Regions from separate parts of the Clostridium sp. JS66 genome, predicted to be linked through region 1. Evidence: predicted binding sites of a transcription regulator. Region 1 holds the regulator's gene; each other region holds the start of a gene.

Region 1 (8,549 bases):
TGAAGTTGGTCCTATGGAGACTACTATGGAAGGTGAAATGAATGAGCTTTTAGAAATAGTGAAAAAAGCGCAGGAAATATGTGTGGAGAATGGTGCTGAAAGAGTTATGTCTGTAGTAAAGATAGATTATAAAAGTGAAGGCGTTACTATAGATGAAAAAGTGAATAAATATAGAAAATAAGTATATAATTTTAGGTGACTTTCTTAATTATTTATGGAAGTCATTGTTTTTTTTATACATACATTTAATAAATATGAATAAAATGCATTGAAAAACAGAGAATTATAAGTTAAAATCATAGTAAATATATTTATTGTATGGTGGTGAGACCATGAAGAAGGTAACTCTTATTAATGATTGCAAGTTCCAAAGCATTATTATGAAAGATATGCTAAATGACCTTGGTTATGAAGTTAATCTTACAAATGAATATGGAGCTTTGGCTAAAATAAAAAAAATCAATCCAGATATAGTTATATGTAATTTAATTATGAAAAACATAACTGGAGAAAAGCTTATAAAAAATATAAAAGATATAAATAAGAATGTAATATGTATACTGTCTTCAGCTAATGAAATAAAGCTAGAAGATTATTCTAAAGAGTATATTAATGAAGTTATTCACGTGCCTATAGAAAAAGAAAAATTAGAAATTATTTTAGAAAAATTTTCAAATAAACCTGATGACTCTAATAATTTACAGTTTTCCAATAATGTTGGGTTTTCTTTTTGCCCATATTGTGGACAAAAATTAGAAGGTTCAAAGAAAGATTTTTCGTTCTGTCCTTTTTGTGGACAAAAATTAAAATGACGGAATAAAGATCCGTCATTTTTACTATGATAAGTTTCCCCATTCTTCATATAAATTGTCTAGTTGCTTTTGGGAATCTACTAATTGTTTGTTTATAGATTCACTTTTATCAAAGTCCGAATAAACCTCTTCTAAACAAAGCTGTTGTTGGAGCTGTTCTATTAAATCTTCCATATTAGCAATTTCATTTTCAATATTTTTTATTTTTAAGTTTTTTTCTTTTTGTATTTTTTCAAGATCTCTTTTTTTCTTCTTTTCATGTTGTACTTGAGTTTTTGTTTTGCCTGAATTTTCTTCTTCTTCTTGAAATCTCAATGGATTTTTTTTCTTTTCAATATAATAAGTATAATTACCTAAATATTCTTTTGCACCATCTTCTACTAACTCATATATTTTATTTATAACTTTATTTAAGAAATATCTATCATGGGATATAACAAGAACAGTACCATCATAGCTTAATATAGCCTTTTCTAAAGCTTCACGAGACATTATATCTAAGTGGTTTGTAGGTTCATCTAATAATAAAAAGTTGGATTTAGAAAGCATTAATTTTAATAAATTAATTCTACATTTCTCACCACCACTTAAAGAACCTATTTTTTTAAATACATCATCTCCTGTAAAAAGAAAAGCAGCTAATGAATTTCTAACTTGGGTTGTGGTCAGTTCGGGAAAATCGTCCCACACTTCATCTATTACGGTCTTATCATCATCAAGATTAGATTGTTCTTGATCATAATAACCAATAAAAACATTTTTGCCCAATACTGAAAATCCTGAATCAGCTTTAATGGTATTCATTATTATTTTAAATAATGTAGTTTTTCCTCTTCCATTCTCTCCTATAAGAGCTGTCTTCTCACCTTTTTTAATATCTAAGAAAAGATTGTTGAATAAAGATTTTTCGCCAAAACTTTTGCTTAAATTTTCTATGTGAAGAACGTCATTACCACTTTTTATGCTAGTTTCAAACTCAACATGACCAAGTTGTTCTTCTTTATCTGGCGCTTTTACTCTTTCTATTTTATCTAATGATTTTTGTCTACTTTCAGCAGCTTTTATGCTCTTTTCCCTATTAAAGGATCTATATTTTTCTATTATGGCTTCTTGTCTTTTAATTTCAGCTTGCTGTAAGTTATATGCTTTTAATTGTATCTCATAATTTTTTTCTTTTAGATCTAAAAAAGTAGTATAATTTCCATTGTAACAATTTATATGACCATTTATAAGTTCTATAGTTTTTGAAGTTATAGCATCTAAAAAATATCTGTCATGGGAAATAACTATTACTGTACCTTTATAACTTTTCAAGTATTCCTCAAGCCATTCTATAGCATCCAAATCCAGATGGTTTGTAGGTTCATCTAGAAGCAAAATTTCAGGATTAATTAATAACAGTTTACAAAGAGCAACTCTAGTCTTTTGACCACCACTTAAAATATTTATTGGTTTACTAAAATCATCTTCTAAAAAGCCTAGTCCTTTTAAGACCCTAGACACTTCTCCCTTATAAGTATATCCACCTCTATTGGTGTATAATTCAGAACACATAGTGTAATCTTTAATTATTTTATTATGATATTCTTCTTTTTCGGGATCATAGGGGTCATTCATTAAATTTTCTAATTTTTGTAATTTGTTTTCTAGAGCTAATAGATCTTTAAAAACTGTAAACATTTCTTCTTGAATAGTGTTATTTGAATCTAAAGATAAATGCTGTGCTAAATAGCCTATAGTTTTATTTTTATCTATAAATAGTTCTCCAGAATCCTGTTCTAGTTGATTTGTTATAATTTTAAAAAGTGTGGATTTTCCAGCACCATTTGGTCCTATGAGTCCAACTTTCTCGCTTTCATTTATATTAAAAGTTACATTTTCAAGTATAACATCTATTCCATAACTTTTATGAATATCTTTACAACTTAAAACAACCATAATCTCACCTTCCTTAATCATTAATATTTTACTATGTTAAATGAATTTTTTGTAGTCTAATTTCATAAATTATTATATAACTAGTGTTTTGTTAAACAACTAATAAAAAGTAATAAAATTATAAAAAATCATAAATTAGAAAAATAAACTATTGACATACTGCATACTTAAATAATACTATAAAGAGTAGGAGAAGAAAAAGAATTAGTATGTTAATTGTATAACAAAATATTCATGGAAAGTTGTTTTCACGTTGTATTATAAATTTTTAAATGCAATTATAGAAACAAATGTAATAGAAAATATATATATAATAAGAGGTGCTGTATGGATAAGAAAAAAAATATATCAATGGCTGTAATAAAAAGGTTGCCTAAATACTATAGATATTTAGGAGAGTTAATGAAGAATGATGTTGATAGAATATCATCAAAAGAGTTAAGTGAGAAGATAGGGTTTACCGCTTCACAAATAAGACAAGATTTAAATTGTTTTGGAGATTTTGGTCAACAAGGATATGGATATAATGTAACAGAACTGCATGGCCAAATAGGTAATATACTTGGACTTACTAAGCCGTACAAAACTGTAGTAGTAGGTGCAGGAAACATAGGGCAGGCTATATCAAATTATACTAGGTTTGAAAAAACTGGGTTTAACTTAGATGCTATATTTGATATAAATCCTAAATTAATTGGTATAAGAATACGTGATATAGAAATAAAGGATATAGATTATTTACCAAGTTATTTGAAAGAGAATCCTACAGAAATTGGAATAATATGTGTTCCAGCTAATAGTGCTCAAAAAGTATGTGATACTTTAGTAAAGAATGGTGTTAAAGGAATATGGAATTTTGCACCTGTAGATTTAGTTATACCAGATGACGTGAAAGTAGAAAATGTACATTTAAGTGATAGCCTATTGACATTAACTTGTCTTTTAAATGATGGCGATATCGATAATGAATAAGCAGGGTTTAGATTTAAAAAAAGATAATAATTGAAATTTTTATTTCAATTATTATCTTTTTTTAAGTTTAATAATTAACAAAGTTATAGTTGATTTATGTCACATATAGTCGTTATTAAATTTAAATGTTTAAATTTTATATAGTAAATATTATTTAGAACTAGTTAACCTCCCTATTACATCTACTTATATTTTCAAAATAAAACCAAAAAATGTATAAATAAATAAAAGCAGGTTGTATTTTTATGAATCCTATAGAATATAAGGTATAAATTAATATAATATGCATTATTTGTTATTTAGTTATGCAATTTGTATAATGAATGTGATATAATAATATGTATAAATTCGTATAATTAAAAAACATTTACCAATGGGGGGAATAAAATGTATAAAATTGTTGACAAAAGGGAATTAGCTCCTAATATATTTCTAATGGACATAGAAGCACCAAGAGTTGCAAAGTCCGCTAAACCAGGACAATTTGTAATAGTTAAAATGGACGAAAAAGGTGAAAGAATACCTCTTACTATTTGTGACTATGATGCTCAAAAGGGTACTGTAACTATAGTATTCCAGACACTTGGTGGATCAACACAAAAAATGGCTGATTATGAAATTGGACAAACATTTAGAGATTTTGTAGGACCTTTAGGACAACCTACGGATTTAGTAAACGAAAGCATAGAAGAATTAAAAAAGAAAAATATAATATTTGTAGCTGGAGGAGTAGGAGCAGCACCAGTATATCCTCAAGTTAAATGGCTTCATGAGCATGGAATTAATGCAGATGTAATAGTTGGATGTAAGTCAAAAGAATATTTGCTGTTGGAAGAAGAAATGAAATCGGTATCAGGAAGCTTATATATAGCAACTGATAACGGAACTTATGGATATAAAGGCTTTGTTACAGATTTATTAACCGAGCTTATTGAAAAAGAAGGAAAAAAATATGATCATGTAGTGGCAATAGGTCCTATGATCATGATGAAATTTATATGTAAGGTTACAAAAGGTTTTGGTATTAAAACTATAGTAAGCTTAAATCCAATAATGGTAGATGGTACAGGTATGTGTGGAGCTTGTAGAGTTACTGTTGGAGGAGAAACTAAATTTGCTTGTGTAGATGGACCAGAATTTGATGGTCATCTAGTTGATTTTGAAGAAGCTATGAGAAGACAGAGATTGTATAAAACAGAAGAAGGAAAGTCATTAATGGAAGAGCAGGAAAGAAAAGAAGGACATGTATGTCATGTAGGATTGGATGGTGACAAATAATGGACAACGAAAAAATGAAAAGAGTACCAGTAAGAGAGCAAGATCCAAAGGTTAGAGCTCATAATTTTCAGGAAGTTTGTTTAGGATATGATAAAGAAGAAGCTGTAAAAGAAGCTTCAAGATGTTTGCATTGTAAAAAACCTATGTGTGTATCTAAATGTCCAGTATCTATAAATATACCAGAGTTTATAGAACATGTTAAAAGTGGAGAATTTGAAGAAGCTGCTAAGACTATAGCTAAATCTAGTGCACTTCCAGCTGTATGTGGAAGAGTATGTCCTCAAGAAAGCCAATGTGAAGGAAAATGTGTACTTGGAATAAAAGGAGAGGCAGTAGCTATAGGAAAGCTTGAAAGATTTGTAGCAGATTATTCAAGAGAAAACAATGTAGATCTATCAGAAAAAGAAACTAGTAATGGCAAAAAGGTTGCAGTAATAGGCAGTGGTCCTTCAGGGCTCACTTGTGCAGGAGATTTAGCTAAACTAGGTTATGATGTAACTATATTTGAAGCTTTACATGAAGCAGGTGGAGTTTTAGTTTATGGAATACCAGAATTTAGACTTCCAAAGGAAACTGTAGTTAAACATGAAGTAGAAAATGTTAAAAAATTAGGTGTTAAGATAGAAACTAATGTAATTATAGGAAGAACTGTAACTATAGATGAACTTATAGATGAAGAAGGCTTTGATGCCGTGTTCATAGGTTCAGGTGCAGGATTGCCAAAGTTTATGGGAATACCAGGTGAAAACTTAAATGGAGTATTCTCAGCAAATGAATTCTTAACAAGAAATAACTTAATGAAAGCCTTTAGAGAAGAATATGACACACCTATAAAGGCAGGCAAAAAGGTTGCTGTAGTAGGTGGAGGAAATGTTGCTATGGATGCTGCAAGAACAGCATTAAGGTTAGGTGCAGAAGTACACATAGTTTACAGAAGATCAGAATCAGAACTTCCAGCTAGAGTAGAAGAAGTACATCATGCAAAAGAAGAAGGTATAATTTTTGACCTTCTTACAAATCCAGTAGAAGTAGTGGGAGATGAAAATGGCTGGGTTAAAGGCATGAGATGTGTAAAAATGGAGCTTGGAGAGCCAGATGCATCAGGTAGAAGAAGACCTGTAGAAATTCCAGGTTCAGAGTTCGAAATGGAGATAGATACCATGATAATGTCTCTTGGAACATCACCAAATCCATTGATATCTTCAACTACTAAAGGATTAGAAATTAATAAGAGAAAATGCATAGTAGCAGAAGAGGAAACAGGCTTAACTTCAAGAAAAGGAGTATATGCTGGTGGAGATGCTGTAACAGGCGCTGCAACAGTAATACTTGCTATGGGAGCTGGAAAGAAAGCTGCTAATGCTATACATGAGTATTTGAGTAAATAAATATATACAATTAAATATACATGATTTAAATAGTAGAAATTGAGTGAATGAACTCATTTCTACTATTTTTTTATACTCTTTTTGAAGAAGTTTAACTTTTATTAACGTGGTTATAGATGCCTTTTAAACAAAATAATAAATTTTATGTTATTAGAAAATCAAAAATAAGAAGTATATTTTCACAATTTGATATATATATTTATACTAGCAACTGGTTATAAAAAACAAATGTTTATATAGGGGGTAAGTAAAATGTATGAAATTCTAGAGAAAAAGGAGCTAGCAGAAAATGTTTTTTCAATGGATATAAGGGCACCAAGAGTTGCAAAATCAGCTAAGCCAGGACAATTTGCAATACTAAGAGCAGATGAAAGAGCTGAAAGAATACCTCTTGCAATTTGTGACTATGATACTGAAAGAGGAAGTGTAAATATAGTATTTCAGGTAAATGGTACTTCAACAAAAAAAATAGCTGAGTATGAAAAAGGCCAAGCCTTTGCCGATTTTGCAGGACCTTTGGGACAACCATCGAAATTAGTGAATGAAAATTTAGAAAATTTGAAAAATAACAGAATGTTATTTATAGCGGAAGGAATAGGGGTGGCATCAGTATATCCTGAAGTTAAATGGCTGCATGAACGTGGAATTAATGCGGATGTAATAGTTTCATGCAAATCAAAAAAAGATTTGATAATGGAAAAAGAATTTAGAACAATATCAACTAGTTTATATATATCAACAGATGACGGAAGTTATGGATATAAAGGTTGCAGCATAGATTTACTAAAGGAATTGGTTGAAAAAGAAAGAAAAAAGTATGATTACGTTATAGCTATGGCGTCTATGGATATGATGAGAAATATATGTAGGGTTACACAGGAGCTAGGTATTAAAACTATAGTAAGTTTAAAATCCATAATGGTAGATGGTATAGGAATGTGTGGATCTTGTAGGGTTACTGTTAGTGGAGAAACTAAATTTGCATGTATAGATGGACCTGAATTTGATGGCCATTTAGTTAATTTTGAAGAGGCTATTAGAAGACAAACCATGTACAAAACAGAAGAAGGAAAAGCATATATGGATCAACAAGAAAAGGAAGAGGGACATGTATGTCATGTAGGATTAGAACATCATAAGTAATAGTAAAAATCAGAGATATTGAAGTTTTAAGAAACAGCTAAAATAACAGCTGTTTCTGAGTTTATTTAATATGTAAAAGGAGTGATAACATATGACTAGTGAATGTGATAAGAAAATTGATTTATCGTTGATGGACAAGGTGTTTGACAAGTATTATAAAGGGAATGGAAACATTGTAAGTATGCTGCAGGATGCTCAAGATATATATGGTTACTTGCCTCTTGATGTGTTAAAAGCTATTGCAGATAAGACTGGTAATAAGAGAACAAAGGTATATGGAGTTGCCACTTTTTACTCACAATTTAGATTAAATCCAAGAGGAAAGTATATGATTCTCCAATGCCAAGGAACAGCTTGTCATGTAAACAATTCTGAGGTAATAGGAAATGCTATTTGTGATGAATTAGGTATTAATCCAGGGGAGACAAGTAGTGATGGAATGTTTTCTTTTGAACACGTTGCATGTCTTGGATGTTGTAGTCTTGCACCGGTAATAATGATTAATGGCGAGGCGTATGGAAATTTAACTCCAGATAAAGTAAGGAAGATAATTCGTGATATATATGCTAGAGAAAAAGAGGAGGCTATTTAAAATGAAGATTAGGATAGGATTTGGCAGCTGTGGTATTGCTGCAGGAGCCAAAAAAGTTAAAGATAAACTTGAAGCTATAATTGATGAAAATAAATTAAAGGTTGATGTTTCAATTACAGGATGTATAGGTATGTGTTTTTATGAACCTATAGTGGATGTTATTGATGATAATGGTGTGTTTAGTTATGGAAATGTTACACCAGAATTAGTACAGGAAATAGTTGAAAAGCATATCATCAAGGGAGAACCAGTTTATGATTATATAGTATCTACTGATAAAGAACCATATACCCAGCTAAAAAATCAAGTCAGGATTGTTTTAAAAAATTGTGGAATAATCAATCCTGAAAAGATAGAACAATATATTGATAAGGATGGTTATAAAGCTCTTAATAGAGTAGTAAAAGAAATGACTCCTAATGAGGT
Region 2 (8,549 bases), 630 kb from region 1:
GTGTATGCATATGTGACGAAAAGGGAATAGTAAAGTATTGGAATAGGAGCTCGGAAAAATTATATAATGTACCTGCAGAAAAAATAATGAATAGACACCTAGGAGAATTTTTTCCTAAAGCTTTAAATTTAAAAGTATTAAGTACCGGAAAAAGAATAGATAATGTATTTCATGAACCTGTGGAAGGAAAGCTGGTAATATTAAGTGCTGTTCCAATCTATAATTCAAAAGGACGTATAATTGCATCTGTATCAACAGATAGAGATATTACTGATGCTATGAATTTAACAAAACAGCTGGAATATGAGAAAAAGAAGGTTGAATTTTTAGAGAAAGCATATAAAAATGAGATATCTTCAAAATATAATTTTTCATCCATAGTAGGAAAAAATAAAAAAATAATAGATGCTATAGCTATAGCGCAAAAAGTAGCACATACATCTACCAGTGTTCTTATAACAGGAAAAAGTGGAACAGGTAAAGAGGTCTTCGCCAAATCAATACATGAAGCTAGCGGGAGAACTGGAAATTTTGTAGCTATAAATTGTAGTGCTATACCAGGAAATTTACTAGAAAGTGAATTGTTTGGATATGTAGAAGGTGCATTTACAGGAGCTATAAAAAAGGGGAAGATAGGTAAATTTGAATTTGCCAATGGAGGTACATTATTTTTAGATGAAATAGGAGATATGCCCGTAGAGATGCAGGTTAAAATGTTAAGGGTACTGCAAGATGGAGTAATATATAGGCTTGGCAGTGAGAAGGCTATAAATACTGATGCTAGAATTATTGCAGCTACCAATAAAGATTTAAAAAAATTAATACTTGAAGATAAATTTAGAGAAGATTTGTTTTATAGATTAGCAGTAGTGCAGATACAGCTGCCGCCGCTTAAAGATAGAAAAGAGGATGTAAAAGATTTAGCAAACCTCTTTTTTGAACAGGTTTCTAAGCAGGAAGGTATAAAAATAACTAATATTGATGATAAAGTATATAAGATATTAACTAATTATAAGTGGGACGGTAATATAAGAGAACTAAAAAACGTAGTTCAGAGGATGGTTGTTTTATCCAATAATGGTAAAATAAATACAGAATCTATTCCTGAATACATTATAGAAAGTGTATCTCCAGAGGAAGATTTAGGTGAAGATGAATTTGATTTAGAAAAAATAGTAGAGAATGTTGAAAAAAGAACTATAAAAGAAGTTATGAAAATGGTAAAAGGAAATAAGCAGCATGCGGCCAAAGTGTTAAATATAAAGAGGAGCACATTATATTACAAATTAGGAAAATACAATATATAGGTTCAAGTTACTGACATCTATGTCTAATTATTGACATAGATGTTTTTGCGTGTAAACCTAACCATGTAGGCATTTGGTATAATTTTCAAAATATTGTGTGTCAAAAAAATGAACTTATTAATAAAAATTATAGTTATTATAAGAAAAGGTTATAAGTCCACATACTAGTATTTGCAACAATTATAGGTAAATAGTAATAAATATATTAAATAAACAAATATTTGGCATAATAAATGCTGCAATATATTTATGACTATTAAACTTAGGAGGGATGATATGAAAGAATTATATAGTTTTCCTCTAAAAATGCATGTAGGAGCACCAGATGTTCCTGCTGTTAAAGAAGGTCAGAAGGTAAAAAGAGGAGAATGCATAGCAGAACCAAAAGGCCTTGGAGCAAAAATCCATACTAGCGTGTCAGGAGAAGTAACTAAAATTACTGATAATAATATAGTTATATTAGCAGATGAGACACAAACAGAGGATTATGTAAAAATTAAAGAGTGCCAAAGCATAATTGACACTGTCTATGAAGCAGGTATAGTTGGCGCCGGTGGTGCGGGATTTCCAACACACATTAAATTAAAAGCAGAAATTCCAGATGGATACATAGTTGCAAATTGCGTTGAATGTGAACCTGTTCTTCATCACAATATAAAAATGATAGAAGAGAAGCCTGAATTAGTTGTAAACGGCATACGATATGCTATGAAAGCAACAGGCTCCAAGAAAGCTTATATAGCTATAAAAGCAAAGCATCCAGAAGCAATACAGTCATTAGAAAAATATTTAAATGGATCTAATGATATAGAAATAAAGAAACTTAAAGATATGTATCCAATGGGTGAAGAAAGAGCTGTAATTCATGAGATATTTGGAAAATGGCTTGAGCCTACACAACTTCCATTAGAAGCTAAATGTGTGGTTTTAAATGCAGAAACTTTAGCTAATATAACAAGAGCTGTAGAAGATAAGAAGCCAGTAATTGATAAGGATATAACTGTCATAGGTAAACTTAAATCAGGAAAAGAACCTAATGTATTTTCACAAGTACCTGTAGGCACTTCAATGAAGAGTCTTATAGAAAAATGTGGTGGTATAGATGGAGAATATGGCGAAATTGTTATAGGAGGACCTTATACAGGAAAAGCTGAAGATTTAGAGAAGGCTTCTGTTACAAAGATTTCAGGAGGTGCTATAGTAACAATTCCACTTCCAGAATACAAAGGACCAATAGGACTTCTTGTTTGTGCTTGCGGAGCAAATGAAGAAAGACTTAGAGATGTAGCTTCTAAAATGAAATCAGAAGTTGTAGCAGTTACTAAGTGTAAAAATGTAGAAGAAATTAAAGGATCTAATAAGTGCAAAACTCCAGGAGATTGCCCAGGGCAAGCTGCTGGCATTATGTATTTGAAAAAACAAGGTGCTAAGAGAATTTTAATATCAAACTGTAGTGATTGTTCTAATACTGTAATGTGTTGTGCACCTAAGGTAGGATTACCTGTATATCATCATACAGATCATGTATTTAGAACAGTGGATTATCCATTAACTAGAAGACTTCCTATGGAAGAACAAAAGTAGTAAGAGGAGGATTTAAATAATGTCAATGAGTGTTGAACATGCAGAAGCACTTAAAAATGAAGTAGCTGTTGTATGTTGTAGAACTGAAGAAGGAACAATTATACAAGCATCAAATCTTGAGGACCCAGATATATTCCCAGATATGGTTGATTCAGGATTGCTTACTATACCAAAAGATTGTTTAAAAGTAGGTCAAGTTATAGGAGCAAAATTACTTAAAACTATTGATTCATTAACTCCATTAACCCCAGATATTTTAGAGGGTGTTAAGGAAGTAGAAGATAAAGTAGAAAATGATTCAAAAGTTGAAGAACAAGTGGAAGAAGTTGTAGAAGAACAAGTAGTATCAGAAGAAATAGTTGATGGTGCTGAAGGTAGAGTTTTGAAAATTAGAATAGAAGAAGGAAAAGGAATCGATATAGAATTACCATTCTAATTTTTAGTTTATCTATTATACAAGTTATATTAATAAAATTTAATTTAAGTTATTTTAATATATAAAGTTTGTTATGAAATAACGAAAAGGAGGGATTAATGTTATGTCAATGAGTGCAGAACATGCAGAAGAAGTTAAAAATGAACTTGGAATTGTATGTTGTAGAACAGAAGCAGGAACAATAATTCAAGCTTCCAATTTAGAAGATCCAGCAATATTTCCTGACATGGTAGATGCTGGTTTGCTGACTATTCCAGACAATTGCTTGAAAGTAGCACAAGTAATTGGAGCAAAATTGATTAAAACTGTTGATTCACTTACTCCATTAACTCCAGATCTTTTAGAAGGCATTAAAGAAATGGCTTCTGAAGAAAAAGTTCAAGAGGAGCTAACTGAAGGAAATGAAAAGGCAGTCTTAAAATATAACAAAAAAACAGGTGATGTAATAGGGGCTGAAGATTTGGAGAATCCTATGCATTTTGAAAAACTTGAGGACTCATTACTATTCAAATTAGATGAAAGGGTTCTTACAAGAGAAGAAGTTGTTGGACAGAAATTAGTGTCCGATGTACCAGCTTTAACTCCTATAACACCTGAAATGTTAGAAGGATTTAAGGAGGAAGTTGATATGGGAGAATCACCAAAAGTAACATCAAGTGTATCAGGTGGAGTCCTAAGAATTAAAATTGCCGAAGGCAAAGGCGTTGACATCGAAGTACCATTGAATGGTATGAGTACTAGTTCAGTAAAACCTGGAAATGTGCCAGTAGTAAAGGCTGAAAAAGCAGTTGTAGCAGCAAAAGCTGAAGGCAAAAAGGAAGTAGTGCTTGAAGAAAAAGTACTAAGAACTCTTACAAGAAAACATTACAAAATAAATGAAGTAAAATTAGGCAAAGAAACTAAAATCGAAGGTACAACTTTATATATTAGAGAAGACGTATGTAAAGATGCAGAAGCAACTGGAGATCTTGTTAAAGCTGTAAAATTTGATATTATTACACCAGATAAGTATCACACATACAGTGAAACAATAATGGATGTTCAGCCAATAGCTACAAAAGAAGGAGATTCAAAACTTGGTTCTGGCGTAACTAGAGTACTTGATGGTGTTATAATGATGCTTACTGGTACAGACGAAAATGGTGTTCAAATAGGTGAATTTGGTTCATCAGAAGGTTACCTTGATGAAAATATTCAATGGGGTAGACCAAGTTGTCCTGATAAAGGAGAAATATTCATAAAAGCACAAATTACAATTCAAGCTAAGACAAACATGGAAAGAAGAGGACCTATAGCAGCTCATAAGGCAGCAGATGTAATTACTCAAGAAATAAGAGAAGCTATAAAGAAAATTGATGATGATTCTTTAGTAGTTAATGTAGAAGAATTTAAACATGTAAGAAGACCTGGAAAGAAAAAGGTTGTAATAGTTAAAGAAATAATGGGACAAGGAGCAATGCATGATAACTTAATTCTACCAGTTGAACCAGTTGGATTCCTTGGTGGAAAACCAAACGTTGATCTTGGTAATGTTCCTGTAATGTTATCACCACTTGAAGTTGCTGACGGTGGAATACATGCATTAACTTGTATAGGACCAGCATCAAAAGAATGTTCAAGACATTACTGGAGAGAACCATTAGTTCATCAGGTATTAGCTGATCCAGAATTAGACTTATGTGGTGTACTATTTGTAGGAAGTCCTCAGATTAACACCGAAAAATTCTATGTGTCTGAAAGAATGGGTATGATAGTAGAAGCATTAGATGTTGATGGTGCTTTTGTCACTACAGAAGGATTTGGAAACAATCATATAGACTTTGCTAGTCATGTTGAACAAATAGGTATGAGAGGAATACCTTGTGTAGCATTTTCATTCTGTGCAGTTCAAGGTCAATTAGTTGTTGGAAATAAATACATGAAGTATATTATAGATAACAATAAATCAGAAGCTGGAATAGAAAATGAAATCCTTGGATGCAACACATTATGTCCAGAAGATGCAATTAGAGGAGCTGAAATGCTTAAAGCTGCTATGGATGGAGAAGAAGTAAAAGCTGCAGAAAGAAAGTATAATAGAAATGTTCTTGAAAGCAATCTAGAATTAGTTGAAAAAGAAAAAGGAATAAAAATAGAAAGAGCTCTTAATGAACAATCATTACCAATGAGTGAAAAAAGGAAAGAAAAATATTCATAAAAGTAGGTAGAGATGTATGGACTTAAAGTACGGTGATCAGGTAAGAGAAATGCAGGGAGTCATTGTAGAAGTAACTGATGGTTCTGTTGCAATAGACTTCAAAGGCAGACTTGGTTATCTGAAAATACCTAATAGAATGATAATATCAGACTATCCTATGAAAGTAGGACAAGAAGTGGGATTATACATGACTTATGTAGAGGTTCTTTCTGATAAAGTTAATGAGAAGTATATAAGTAATATAGAAAAGAGAAAGGAAGGTAATAGCAATGAGTAAATCTGTTGTTAAAGGCTTACAATCAGAAGTATTTGTTCCTATAACACCAAAACCAGTTTGGGCACCTGTAGAAAAACCATTAAAAGATATGGTTATTGCACTTGCAACAGCAGCTGGAGTTCATGTTAAAACCGATAAAAGATTTAATTTAGCAGGAGATACAGGATTTAGAAGAATACCAGGAGATGTTAATTCCGATGATTTAATGGTATCACATGGTGGATATGACAATTCCGATGTTAATAAAGATATAAACTGTATGTTTCCTATTGATAGATTAAGAGAACTAGCTAAGGAAGGTTATATTAAAGGAGTTGCACCAACTCATATTGGATTCATGGGTGGTGGTGGAAACGTAAAAGTTTTCACAGAAGAAACAGGTCCAGAAATTGCTAAAATCTTAAAAGATGAAGGCGTGGATGCAGTTCTAATGACTGCGGGATGAGGAACTTGTCACCGCTCTGCAGTTTTGGTGCAGAGAGCAATCGAAGAGGCTGGAATTCCTACTATAATTATAGCAGCATTGCCTCCAGTAGTTAAACAGACAGGAACTCCAAGAGCAGTTGCTCCTAGAGTTCCAATGGGAGCTAATGCAGGTCAACCACATAATGTTGAAATGCAGACAGGTATCGTTAAGGATACATTAGCTCAGCTTGAAGTTCTTCAATCAGCTGGTAAGATAGTACCATTACCTTATGAATATACAGCAAAAGTTTAATTAGCAATAATAAACCAGAAACTAGTTTTTAGTTTCTGGTTTATAATAACCTTCTAATTAAGATAAGGGTGTGTTAATTTGGAGAGAGAAATCAGAAAGCTTGTCATAAAAACTTTTCATATACAAAAGGTAGAATTTGCAGAAAAAACATATATAAAAGATGGAGTTTTATATATAAGAAATAATATAGAGGCTGACGTAATAGACAATGAAGAGTTAGTGCGCAGTCTAAAGTTAAAAATTATACAAAGTAATGAACATGATATTTTTGTAAATTCTATAATGGATTTTTCTCCTATAGCAACTAAGGTTTTAGGCAAGCTAGGAGAAGGAATAACTCATGTTTTAACAGGAGTAACTGTTATGCTTACAGGAGTAGATGAAAAAGGAATACAAGTTGCAGAATTTGGTTCTTCAGAGGGTATATTAAAAGAACAAGTTAAGTTTGGTAGAAGAGGCACTCCTTCAGAGGACGATATAATAATAAGTATAGATGTAACATTGAAAGATGGGCAAGGTACAAACAGGCCAGGACCTATGGCAGCTCACAGAGTATGTGATAGGATAATTACGGAGATAAGAGAGTATCTAAAAAAGATGAATGGAAGGTTCTGTGACGAAAAATACGAATATTTTGATAAAATAAAACCTAATAAGAAAAAAGTAGTTATCATAAAACAAGTTGCAGGTCAGGGTTGTATGTATGATACAGGTGTTTTAGGTAAAGAACCTGGAGGATTTATTGGATGCAGATCTATTATAGATATGGGAAATATGCCAATAGTCTTAAGTCCTAATGAATATAGAGATGGTGCTTTAAGAGCCATGAATTGAGGTGATACTATGGGAATTGGACCATCTACTAAAGAAACTACATTACATCATTTTAGAGATCCATTAGTAGAAATTGTAGATAATGATGGAGATGTAGACCTTCTTGGAATTATAGTAGCAGGAACGCCTCAGGAAAATGAAGATAAGATATTTGTTGCTCAGAGAGCAGCAGCTTGGGTTGAAGCCATGAGAGCAGATGGTGCTATTGTGTCTATAGATGGATGGGGAAATAGTAATATTGATTTTGCTACCGCTATAGAAGAAATAGGCAAAAGAGGAATTCCTGTTGTAGGAATGAGTTTTGTAGGGACTCAAGCACAATTTGTAGTTACTAATAAGTATATGGATACCATAGTTGATTTTAATAAATCAACTGATGGAATAGAAACAGAAGTTGTAGGCGAAAACAATGTAATAGAATTAGATGCTAAAAAAGCGTTAGCATTTTTAAAATTAAAAATGAAAAACAAGGAGGAATAGAGAAATGAAAGCAACAAAAGTTATCAATACAGTAGAATCTCATACTATGGGTGAACCGACTAGAATTGTAACAGGTGGAGTGCCCAAGATTCCAGGAAAAACTATGGCTGAGAAAATGGAATACATGGAAAAGAACATGGATTATTTAAGAACTATGTTAATGCTTGAACCAAGAGGACATAATGATATGTTTGGTGCTATTTTTACTGAACCTTGTGTAGATGAAGCAGATATTGGTGTTATATTTATGGATGGCGGCGGATATTTAAATATGTGTGGTCATGGATCTATTGGATCAGCAACTTGTGCTGTTGAAATGGGAATGGTACCAGTTACAGAGCCATATACAGATATAGTTTTAGAAGCTCCAGCTGGAATCATTAAAGCTAGAGTAAAAGTTGAAAATGGCAAAGCAAAAGAAGTTTCAATAGTTAATGTAGCAGCATTTCTTTATAAGAAAGATATAGAAGTAAATGTACCTGACTTTGGAAAGTTAACTTTAGATATTTCTTTTGGAGGAAGCTTTTTTGCAATGGTAAAAGCTTCAGATGTAGGAATTGATTTAATTCCTAAAAATGCACAACAACTTAATGATCTTGGAATGAAGATTATTCATGCAGTTAATGAACAGGTAGAGATTCAACACCCTATATTAAAGCATATTAAAACAGTTGATCTTTGTGAATTTTATGCACCTGCAAAAAGTGAAGATGCAG
Region 3 (8,549 bases), 920 kb from region 1:
CTAAGTATTTTATCACCTTTACTCATAATTACAGTTCTTTCTATTATATTTCTAAGTTCTCTTACATTTCCAGGCCAATCATACTTATACAAGTAATCCACTGCTGCACAAGTTAGAGACTTATTAAAGTTATATTTGTTATTAAATTTAGTTAAAAAATGCATTGCTAAAGGCTTAATATCTTTTCTTCTTTTTCTTAAAGGTAATACCGTAATAGGTATTACATTCAAACGATAATATAAATCTTCTCTAAAAAGTTTTTTGTCTACCATTTTCTTCAAGTCTCTATTAGTTGCTGCTATAATTCTTACATCTATTTTAATGGTCTTAGTACCACCTACTCTGGTAATTTCACCTTCTTGAAGCACTCTAAGAAGTTTAACTTGCATGTCCAATGGCAATTCTCCTACTTCGTCTAAAAATAAATTTCCATTGTTGCACATTTCAAATAATCCAATTTTTCCTTCCCTATTAGCACCAGTAAAAGCTCCTTTTTCATAGCCAAAAAATTCTGATTCCATGAGATGCTCTGGAATTGCTCCACAATTTATTTTTATAAAATTGTTATTGCATCTTTTACTATTTTTATGTATATATTTAGCAACTTCTTCCTTACCAGCACCTGTTTCTCCAAGCAAAAGCACAGTAGCATCTACTTTTGCTACTCTCTTAGCCATTTGCAAGACATTAATCATGTTCTCATCTTCTACTATAATGTCTGAAAAATTTAAAAGCTGATTTTTTAAACTATCTGTATTGGAAGAATTCTGACTATTAAGTATCTCCTCTTTTTTTTCTAGTTGTTCCTCTAATTCATATAATTCTATAACATCTCTTACACTTGTAACTACCATAGTTACATTTCCTTCCCTATCAAATATAGGGTTACTAGAAACTAATACCTTTTTCCCTGTTCTTAATTTTTGTTCAATGGTTACACTTTTTTTATCTTTTAAAACTATGAGAGTTGCTGATTTTGACATATATCCTTCTTTTTCTAAAAAGGACATATTTTTTTCCAATACTTCTTCTCTCTTTATACCAGTAATCTTTTCCCAATACTTATTTACTAATATAGTATTGCCAAGTTTATCTGTAACATAAATACCATCATTGAATCCTTCAATTACATCCTGCAATTCCTTCAATTTTAATTTGACGAACTCCAATTTCATTTCTAAATCACATGAATCAGAAAAAGTATCATTCATTAATTGTTGAATCCCCATAAAGTAGTGCAACCTCCTACCTCTTATACATTAATAAAAAATATAAATAATTGTATTAAATACTATTAATTATATTTTCTATCAATTATACTATATAATTATATTTAATTCAAAAAACAAAAAACTTCGTATATACGTTTTTACAAGCTTATATACGAAATTTTTTGTCTATATATTTAAAGTGATTGTTAATGGATGCTAATTATTTAAAGCTTTTATTTCAGCTACCATTTCAGGAATTACCTTTTTGTAATCTCCTACTATAGCTAAATCTGCTACTTTCATTATTGCAGCGCCTTCATCTTTGTTTATTGCTATTATATAATCACTGTCTTGCATTCCTGCTAAGTGTTGAATTGCTCCTGATATTCCACATGCTATATATACTATAGGCTTTACTGTTTGTCCTGTCTGTCCTACTTGGCATGCCTTGTCTACCCAGCCATTTTCTACTGCTGCTCTTGAGCCTGCCACTGTTCCTCCTAGTACATCTGCTAATTCTTTTAATGGTTCAAAACCTTCTTTGCTTCCTATTCCTCTTCCTCCTGATACTATGAACTGAGCTTCTCCTATATCCATAATATCTTTTGCTATTTTAACTACTTCATCTACTTTTACTCTTATATCTGATGCTTTTATATCTGCATTTATTTTTTCTATTTCACCTTTTCTTGATGTATCCTTTTGTAATTTTTCAAATACTCCAGGTCTTACTGTTGACATTTGTGGTCTATTTGCCGCACATTCTATTGTTGCCATTAAATTTCCCCCAAATGCTGGTCTTGTCATTTGAAGATGTTTTGTTTCTGGATCTATATCTAATCCTGTACAATCTGCTGTAAGTCCTGTTGATAATCTTGCTGATACTCTTGGTCCTAAATCTCTTCCTATATATGTTGCTCCTACAAGTATTGCTTCTGGTTTTCTTTCCTGTACAAGATCACATATAACTTTTGCATATCCATCTGTTGTATAGTGTTTTAATAATGGACTATCTGCATATATTACTTTGTCTGCTCCATATGCTGCTAATTCTTTTGCTATATCATCAGCTTCACTTCCAAGTAGTAATGCTGTTACTTCTGTTCCTAATTTATCTGCTAGTTCTTTGCCTTTTCCTATTAGTTCTAATGCTACTTTTTGTAGCTTTCCATCTCTCTGCTCAGCAAATACCCATACGCCTTTATAATCTGCTATATTCATGCTAAAAAACCTCCTAATATTTTTAATGAAACTCCTCCTCCTTACGTCGGCTGAGTAAGCGATCATCTCAAAATCATTGATTTTGGATACCTGCTTATATATAGTGTTTTTCTTTCAACTTTGAAACCGCATAAGCTGCTGCTTCTTTAAATGGCTTGTTTACAAGTTCTCCTGCACCTTTTGCTTCCTTTGTTGCTGATTTCTTTACCTTTGTTGGTGATCCTGATAATCCTAAAAGGGATTTATCTACACCTATATCATTTGCAGTCCATATTTTTACTTCTTCTTTAAATATATTGAATATATTATTCATATGCATGTATCTTGGTACATTTAACTCTTTTATTGCTGTTAAAAGCACTGGTGCTTTTACTGTTAAATCTTCATATCCATCTTCCCATGCTTTTCTAACCTTTATTTTATCTCCATCTATGTCCACTTTCTCAACGTATGTAATTTGAGGTATTCCAAGATGTTCTGCTATTTCCGGTCCTACTTGTGCTGTATCTCCATCTATTGCCTGTCTTCCTGCAAATACTATATCATAATCTAGTTTCTTTAATGCTCCTGCTAGTGCATGTGATGTTGCTAATGTATCTGCTCCTGCAAATGCTCTATCTGTTATTAGTATAGCTTCATCTGCTCCCATAGCTAAAGCTTCTCTTAAAGCTGTTTCTGCCTGTGGTGGTCCCATACTTATTACTGTAACCTTAGCACCTGCATTTTCCTTTAACACTAATGCTTCTTCTAGTGCATTTTTATCATCTGGATTTATTATTGATGGAACACCTTCTCTTATTAATGTTCCTGTCTTTGGATCTATTTTTACTTCTGTTGTATCTGGTACTTGTTTTAAGCAAACAACTATATTCATTTAAAAAACCTCCTATTTTAATCTGCTTCCTGATATAACCATTTTCTGAACCTGTGATGTTCCTTCATATATTTCTGTTATCTTAGCATCTCTCATCATTCTCTCAACTGGATAATCCTTAGTATATCCATATCCACCAAATAGCTGAACTGCTTTAGTTGTTACTTCCATAGCAGTATCTGCAGCAAATAATTTTGCTCTTGCAGCATCTATTGTGAAAGGAAGTCCCTTTTCTTTTCTCATTGCTGCCTTATATACTAAATTTCTTGCAGCTTCAATTTTTACGTCCATTTCAGCTACCATCCAAGCTAAGCCCTGAAATCTGCTAAGTGTTTTTCCAAATTGTTTTCTTTCCTTCATATATTTTATAGCTTCATCTAAAGCTCCTTCTGCGAGTCCTAATGCTTGTGCTGCTATACCAATTCTTCCTCCATCTAGAGTTTTCATTGCTACAGCAAATCCTTTTCCTTCTTTTCCTATTAGGTTTTCTACTGGTACTTTAACATCTTCAAATACAAGTTCTGTTGTTGATGATGCCCTTATTCCCATTTTATTTTCAACTTTTCCAAATGAGAAACCTGGCATTCCTTTTTCTAATATGAATGCTGATATTCCCTTATTTCCCTTACTTCTATCTGTCATAGCAAATACTACAAATACATCTGCATAAGCACCATTTGTTATAAATATTTTTTGTCCATTTAATATATAATGATCTCCTTCAAGAATAGCTTGGCTTTGTTGAGCCGATGAATCTGTACCTGCGTTTGGTTCAGTTAAACCAAATGCTCCTATTTTTTCACCCTTTGCAAGAGGTACTAAATACTTTTGTTTCTGCTCTTCTGTACCAAATTGTTGTATTACACATGCACAAAGAGAAGTGTGTGCTGAAAGTATAGTTGATGTTGTTGCACATACTTTTGCCAATTCCTCTACTGCTAATATATATGAAAGTGTGTCTCCACCAGCTCCACCATATTCTTTAGCAATAGGCATACCCATCATGCCATACTTAGCCATTTTCTTTACAGTTTCAAGTGGATATCTTTCTGTTTCATCTATTTCTGCTGCTAAAGGTTTAACTTCATTTTCAGCAAATTCGCTTACCATTTGTTTTACAAATTCTTGTTCCTTTGTCAATGTAAAATCCATAAAAAGTCCTCCCAAATATATTTTATTTAATCAAAATAACATGTAAATTTTTTAACATGCAGCTAAAATTAACAATAACTTTAGCTGCATATTGTGATATTTTAAAATTAAATAAGTTTAAAGTCTCAAGCCAGCAAAGGTCTCAAGCTCTTACTCTTTAATTTTTTACTTAACATCTTTCAACTATTACAGATGTTCCCATTCCTCCGCCTATACATAAAGTTGCTAGGCCTTTCTTAGAATCTCTTCTTTCCATTTCGTATAAAAGTGTAGTTAGGATTCTAGCTCCAGAGCATCCTACTGGATGACCTAATGCTACAGCTCCTCCATTTACATTTACCTTGCTCATATCAAATTTTAAGTCTCTTGCTACTGCTAAACTTTGAGCTGCAAAAGCTTCATTTGCTTCTATTAAATCTAAATCATCTACTGTCATACCAGCTCTTTCTAAAGCAAGTTTAGTAGAATAGAATGGACCATATCCCATTATTGATGGATCTAAACCTTTTGTTCCATAAGAAACTATTTTAGCCATTGGCTTTAATCCTAATTCTTTTGCTTTATCTGCACTCATAATTACTAGAGCTGCTGCTGCGTCATTTATTCCTGAAGAATTTCCTGCTGTAACTGTTCCACCTTTTTTGAAGGCTGGTTTTAATTTAGCTAATGCTTCCATAGTTGTTCCTGGTCTTGGTCCCTCATCTGTATCGAATATTACATCACCTTTTCTAGTTTTTATAACTACAGGAACTATCTCATCTTTAAATTTTCCTGCTTTTATTGCTGCTTCTGCTTTATTTTGTGATTCTACTGAAAAAGCATCCTGTTCTTCTCTAGTTAATTTCCATTGTTCAGCTATATTTTCTGCAGTAACTCCCATATGATAATGATTAAATGCACAATGTAAACCATCATGAAGCATAGAATCTTGTAACTCTGATGCTCCCATTCTTTGTCCCCATCTTCCTGATTGAAGTACATATGGAGTTCTTGACATGTTGTCCATTCCACCTGCAACTATAATATCTTCATCGCCTGCTTTTATTATTTGTGCTGCTAAACTTATACTTCTAAGTCCTGAACCGCAAAGTATGTTTAATGTCATAGCTGGAACTTCTACTGGAATACCAGCATTAACTGATGCTTGTCTAGCTGCATTTTGTCCAAGTCCTGCTTGATATACACAGCCCATCAATACTTCTCCAACTTGTTCTGGTTTTATTCCTGCTCTTTTTACAGCTTCTTTAATAACAGTAGCTCCTAACTCAACAGTTGTTACATCTTTTAATGCTCCTCCAAATTTACCTATAGCAGTTCTAACTGCGCTAACTATAACTACTTCTCTCATGTTAATTCCTCCTAAAATTCTTAAATTCTTATTTTGTGTAATTACGAAATCTATCTACAAATAATCATATTATTTTGTATAGTCATAGAATCCTTTTCCAGTCTTTCTTCCTAATAATTTTCCTCTTACCATTTTTCTTAATAATGGATGAGGTCTGTATTTTGAATCACCAAATTCTGTATATAAAACATCCATAACGGCTAAACATACATCTATACCAATTAAATCTGCTAAAGCTAGAGGTCCTATTGGGTGGTTAGCGCCTAGCTTCATTGCTAAATCAATGTCTTCTGCTTTAGCAATACCATCAGCTAATATACCAGCTGCTTCATTTATCATAGGAACAAGTATTCTATTAACTACAAATCCTGGTGCTTCTTCTACTTCTACTGGTTCTTTTCCTAATTTTTTAGCTGTTTCAACTATTGTATTTTTAGTTTCTTCTGAAGTACAAATTCCCTTTATAACTTCTACTAATTTCATTACTGGTACTGGATTAAAGAAATGCATTCCTATAACTTTATCTGGTCTATTTGTAGCACTTGCTACTTCAGTTATTGATAAAGATGATGTGTTTGAAGCAAGTATAGCTTCTGGTTTGCAAATTCCATCTAACTCAGCGAAGATTTTCTTTTTAAGTTCCATATTTTCTATAGCGGCTTCTACTACAAGATCTACATCCTTTGCTAAACCCATATCTGTAGTAGGTTTTATTCTACCAAGAATTTCATTTTTAGCTTCTTCAGTCATTTTTCCTTTTTTAACACTTCTATCAAGATTTTTAGTAATGTTTGACATTCCTCTTTCAACAAATTTTTCTTCAATATCTCTCATTACTACTTCATAACCTGATTGAGCAAATGTTTGAACAATTCCTGATCCCATTGTTCCTGCTCCTAATACAAATATCTTCATAATCCTTTCCCTCCAATAAACTTTTAATTTATAATAATAATAATTAATAATTACTTTTTAAACTATTTTAATTTAAAATCTGGACTTCTTTTTTCTAAGAAAGCTCCCATTCCTTCTTTTTGGTCTTCTGTTGCAAAACATAAACCAAATAAATTATTTTCAATTGTCATTCCTGTATCAATGTCAGTTTCAAATCCTTTATTAATTGATATTTTTGAATATCTTATAGCAGCTTGTGCTTTTGAAGCAATCTTTTCTGCCATTGCTTTTGCTTCATTCATTAATTCTTCAGGTGCAACTACTTTATTAACTAATCCTATTTTTTCAGCTTCTTCAGCTTTAATCATATCTGCTGTATATATTAATTCCTTTGCTTTTCCTGGTCCTACTAATCTTGAAAGTCTTTGAGTTCCTGCAAATCCAGGTATAATTCCTAAACCAACTTCTGGTTGTCCAAATTTAGCTTTTTGTGAAGCTATTCTTATATCACAACTCATGGATAATTCACAACCGCCGCCTAATGCAAAACCATTAATTGCTGCAATAACTGGTTTCTCCATAAGCTCTATTTTTCTAAATATAGCCAATCCTAATTCAGCAAACTTTCTTGCCTGTTCTGGAGTTTTATCTTTCATTTCTGCTATATCTGCTCCAGCTACAAATGCTTTACCTTCCCCTGTAATTATAAGCACATATGTACTTTCATCATTTTTAACTTCATCTATGCATTGATCAATTTCATTCAATAGCTCCGCATTCAATGCATTTAGTGCCTTAGGTCTATTAATAGTTAATATAGAAGTATGGTTTTCCTTTTCTAATTTAATATTTTTATATTCCAAAACAATCACCCCTTATGCCATATTTATTTAGCAAAACCTGTGCCAAACAATAATTAATTTAGTAAACATATTTTTACTAAAAGTTGGGGAACTATTGAGATAGTTAAATTATTAACATCGACTTCGTTAATAATTTAACTTTTAAACGTTGAATTAAGTTCTAAAATATGTTTATTTTCAGACATTTTCATGTTGCAATAAGGAAACGCATTGCATTTTTGCATCAAAACAAATTATTACTAAATATAAGCATTTATAGTTATATATTAGTCAATTTTGTTTCAATATTAAGTTGCAATATTACATCAATACATACTTTTTTACAAATTACTACGTGTAAAATTTTACAATTTATATTATTAAACTAAACATTACGTTATAATTTACCAATTCAATCCACTTACAAAATTACAAAAAAATAGTTATAAAGATATCTTAATTGACATCCTTATAACTATTTTATCTATTGTATATTGGCAGTTACATTTTCTACAATAATTTCATCATTTCTAACATCAACTCCTACGGTACATCCTTCATATACATCACCTTTAATAATCTTTTTTGCAATAGATGTTTCCAATACATTTTCAATATATCTTTTTAAAGGCCTTGCACCATATACTGGATCATATCCTTCTTCTGCCATTAGTCTTTTAGCAGCTTCTGTTATTTTTAACGATATATTCTTTTCTTTAAGTCTCTTTCTTATATCCTCAATAAATATTGATATTATATCCTTTATTTCTTCTGTGGATAGAGGTTTAAATAATATAATATCATCTAATCTATTTAAAAATTCCGGCTTAAATCTTGATTTCATTTCACTCATAACTCTATCACGAATATGTTGTTCTACTCCTGAAATCTCCTTATTCTCAAGTAAGTAACTACTTCCAATATTCGAAGTCATGATTATTATACAATTTTTAAAATCTATTACCTTTCCTTGATTGTCAGTAAGTCTTCCATCATCTAATATTTGA

The links. The regulator Rex, encoded in region 1, represses fermentation and respiration genes when NADH is low (regulators of the CRP and FNR family bind a similar motif). The targets are predictions, from matches to a motif close to ATTGTTAANNNNTTAACAAT.
Region 2: a site for Rex is predicted at 1,380-1,399, ahead of prdC (proline reductase-associated electron transfer protein PrdC). Genes of this name have one in related genera too.
Region 3: a site for Rex is predicted at 4,498-4,517, ahead of Q6H37_RS02030 (acyl-CoA dehydrogenase). Genes of this name have one in related genera too.

What each region holds. Positions count from the first base shown of each region.
Region 1 is NZ_CP131467.1:5,821,514-5,830,062, reverse strand. Features, by position in the region: gene Q6H37_RS27105 (thiamine-binding protein) at 1-181, shown strand, start outside; gene Q6H37_RS27100 (response regulator) at 333-812, shown strand; gene abc-f (ribosomal protection-like ABC-F family protein) at 837-2,750, opposite strand; gene Q6H37_RS27090 (redox-sensing transcriptional repressor Rex) at 3,078-3,722, shown strand; gene Q6H37_RS27085 (sulfide/dihydroorotate dehydrogenase-like FAD/NAD-binding protein) at 4,110-5,000, shown strand; gene gltA (NADPH-dependent glutamate synthase) at 5,000-6,388, shown strand; gene Q6H37_RS27075 (sulfide/dihydroorotate dehydrogenase-like FAD/NAD-binding protein) at 6,641-7,531, shown strand; gene Q6H37_RS27070 (NAD(P)H-dependent oxidoreductase subunit E) at 7,623-8,123, shown strand; gene Q6H37_RS27065 (NADH-quinone oxidoreductase subunit NuoF) at 8,125-8,549, shown strand, end outside.
Region 2 is NZ_CP131467.1:136,748-145,296, forward strand. Features, by position in the region: gene prdR (sigma-54 dependent transcriptional regulator PrdR) at 1-1,307, shown strand, start outside; gene prdC (proline reductase-associated electron transfer protein PrdC) at 1,584-2,891, shown strand; partial or broken gene Q6H37_RS00660 (sugar transporter) at 2,911-3,321, shown strand; gene prdA (D-proline reductase (dithiol) proprotein PrdA) at 3,431-5,524, shown strand; gene Q6H37_RS00670 (CBO2463/CBO2479 domain-containing protein) at 5,541-5,801, shown strand; gene prdB (D-proline reductase (dithiol) protein PrdB) at 5,794-6,519, shown strand; partial or broken gene prdD (proline reductase cluster protein PrdD) at 6,598-7,833, shown strand; gene Q6H37_RS00685 (proline racemase) at 7,838-8,549, shown strand, end outside.
Region 3 is NZ_CP131467.1:429,603-438,151, reverse strand. Features, by position in the region: gene Q6H37_RS02045 (sigma-54 interaction domain-containing protein) at 1-1,229, opposite strand, end outside; gene Q6H37_RS02040 (electron transfer flavoprotein subunit alpha/FixB family protein) at 1,428-2,432, opposite strand; gene Q6H37_RS02035 (electron transfer flavoprotein subunit beta/FixA family protein) at 2,527-3,306, opposite strand; gene Q6H37_RS02030 (acyl-CoA dehydrogenase) at 3,319-4,458, opposite strand; gene Q6H37_RS02025 (acetyl-CoA C-acetyltransferase) at 4,628-5,806, opposite strand; gene Q6H37_RS02020 (3-hydroxybutyryl-CoA dehydrogenase) at 5,876-6,721, opposite strand; gene Q6H37_RS02015 (short-chain-enoyl-CoA hydratase) at 6,784-7,563, opposite strand; gene clpB (ATP-dependent chaperone ClpB) at 8,027-8,549, opposite strand, start outside.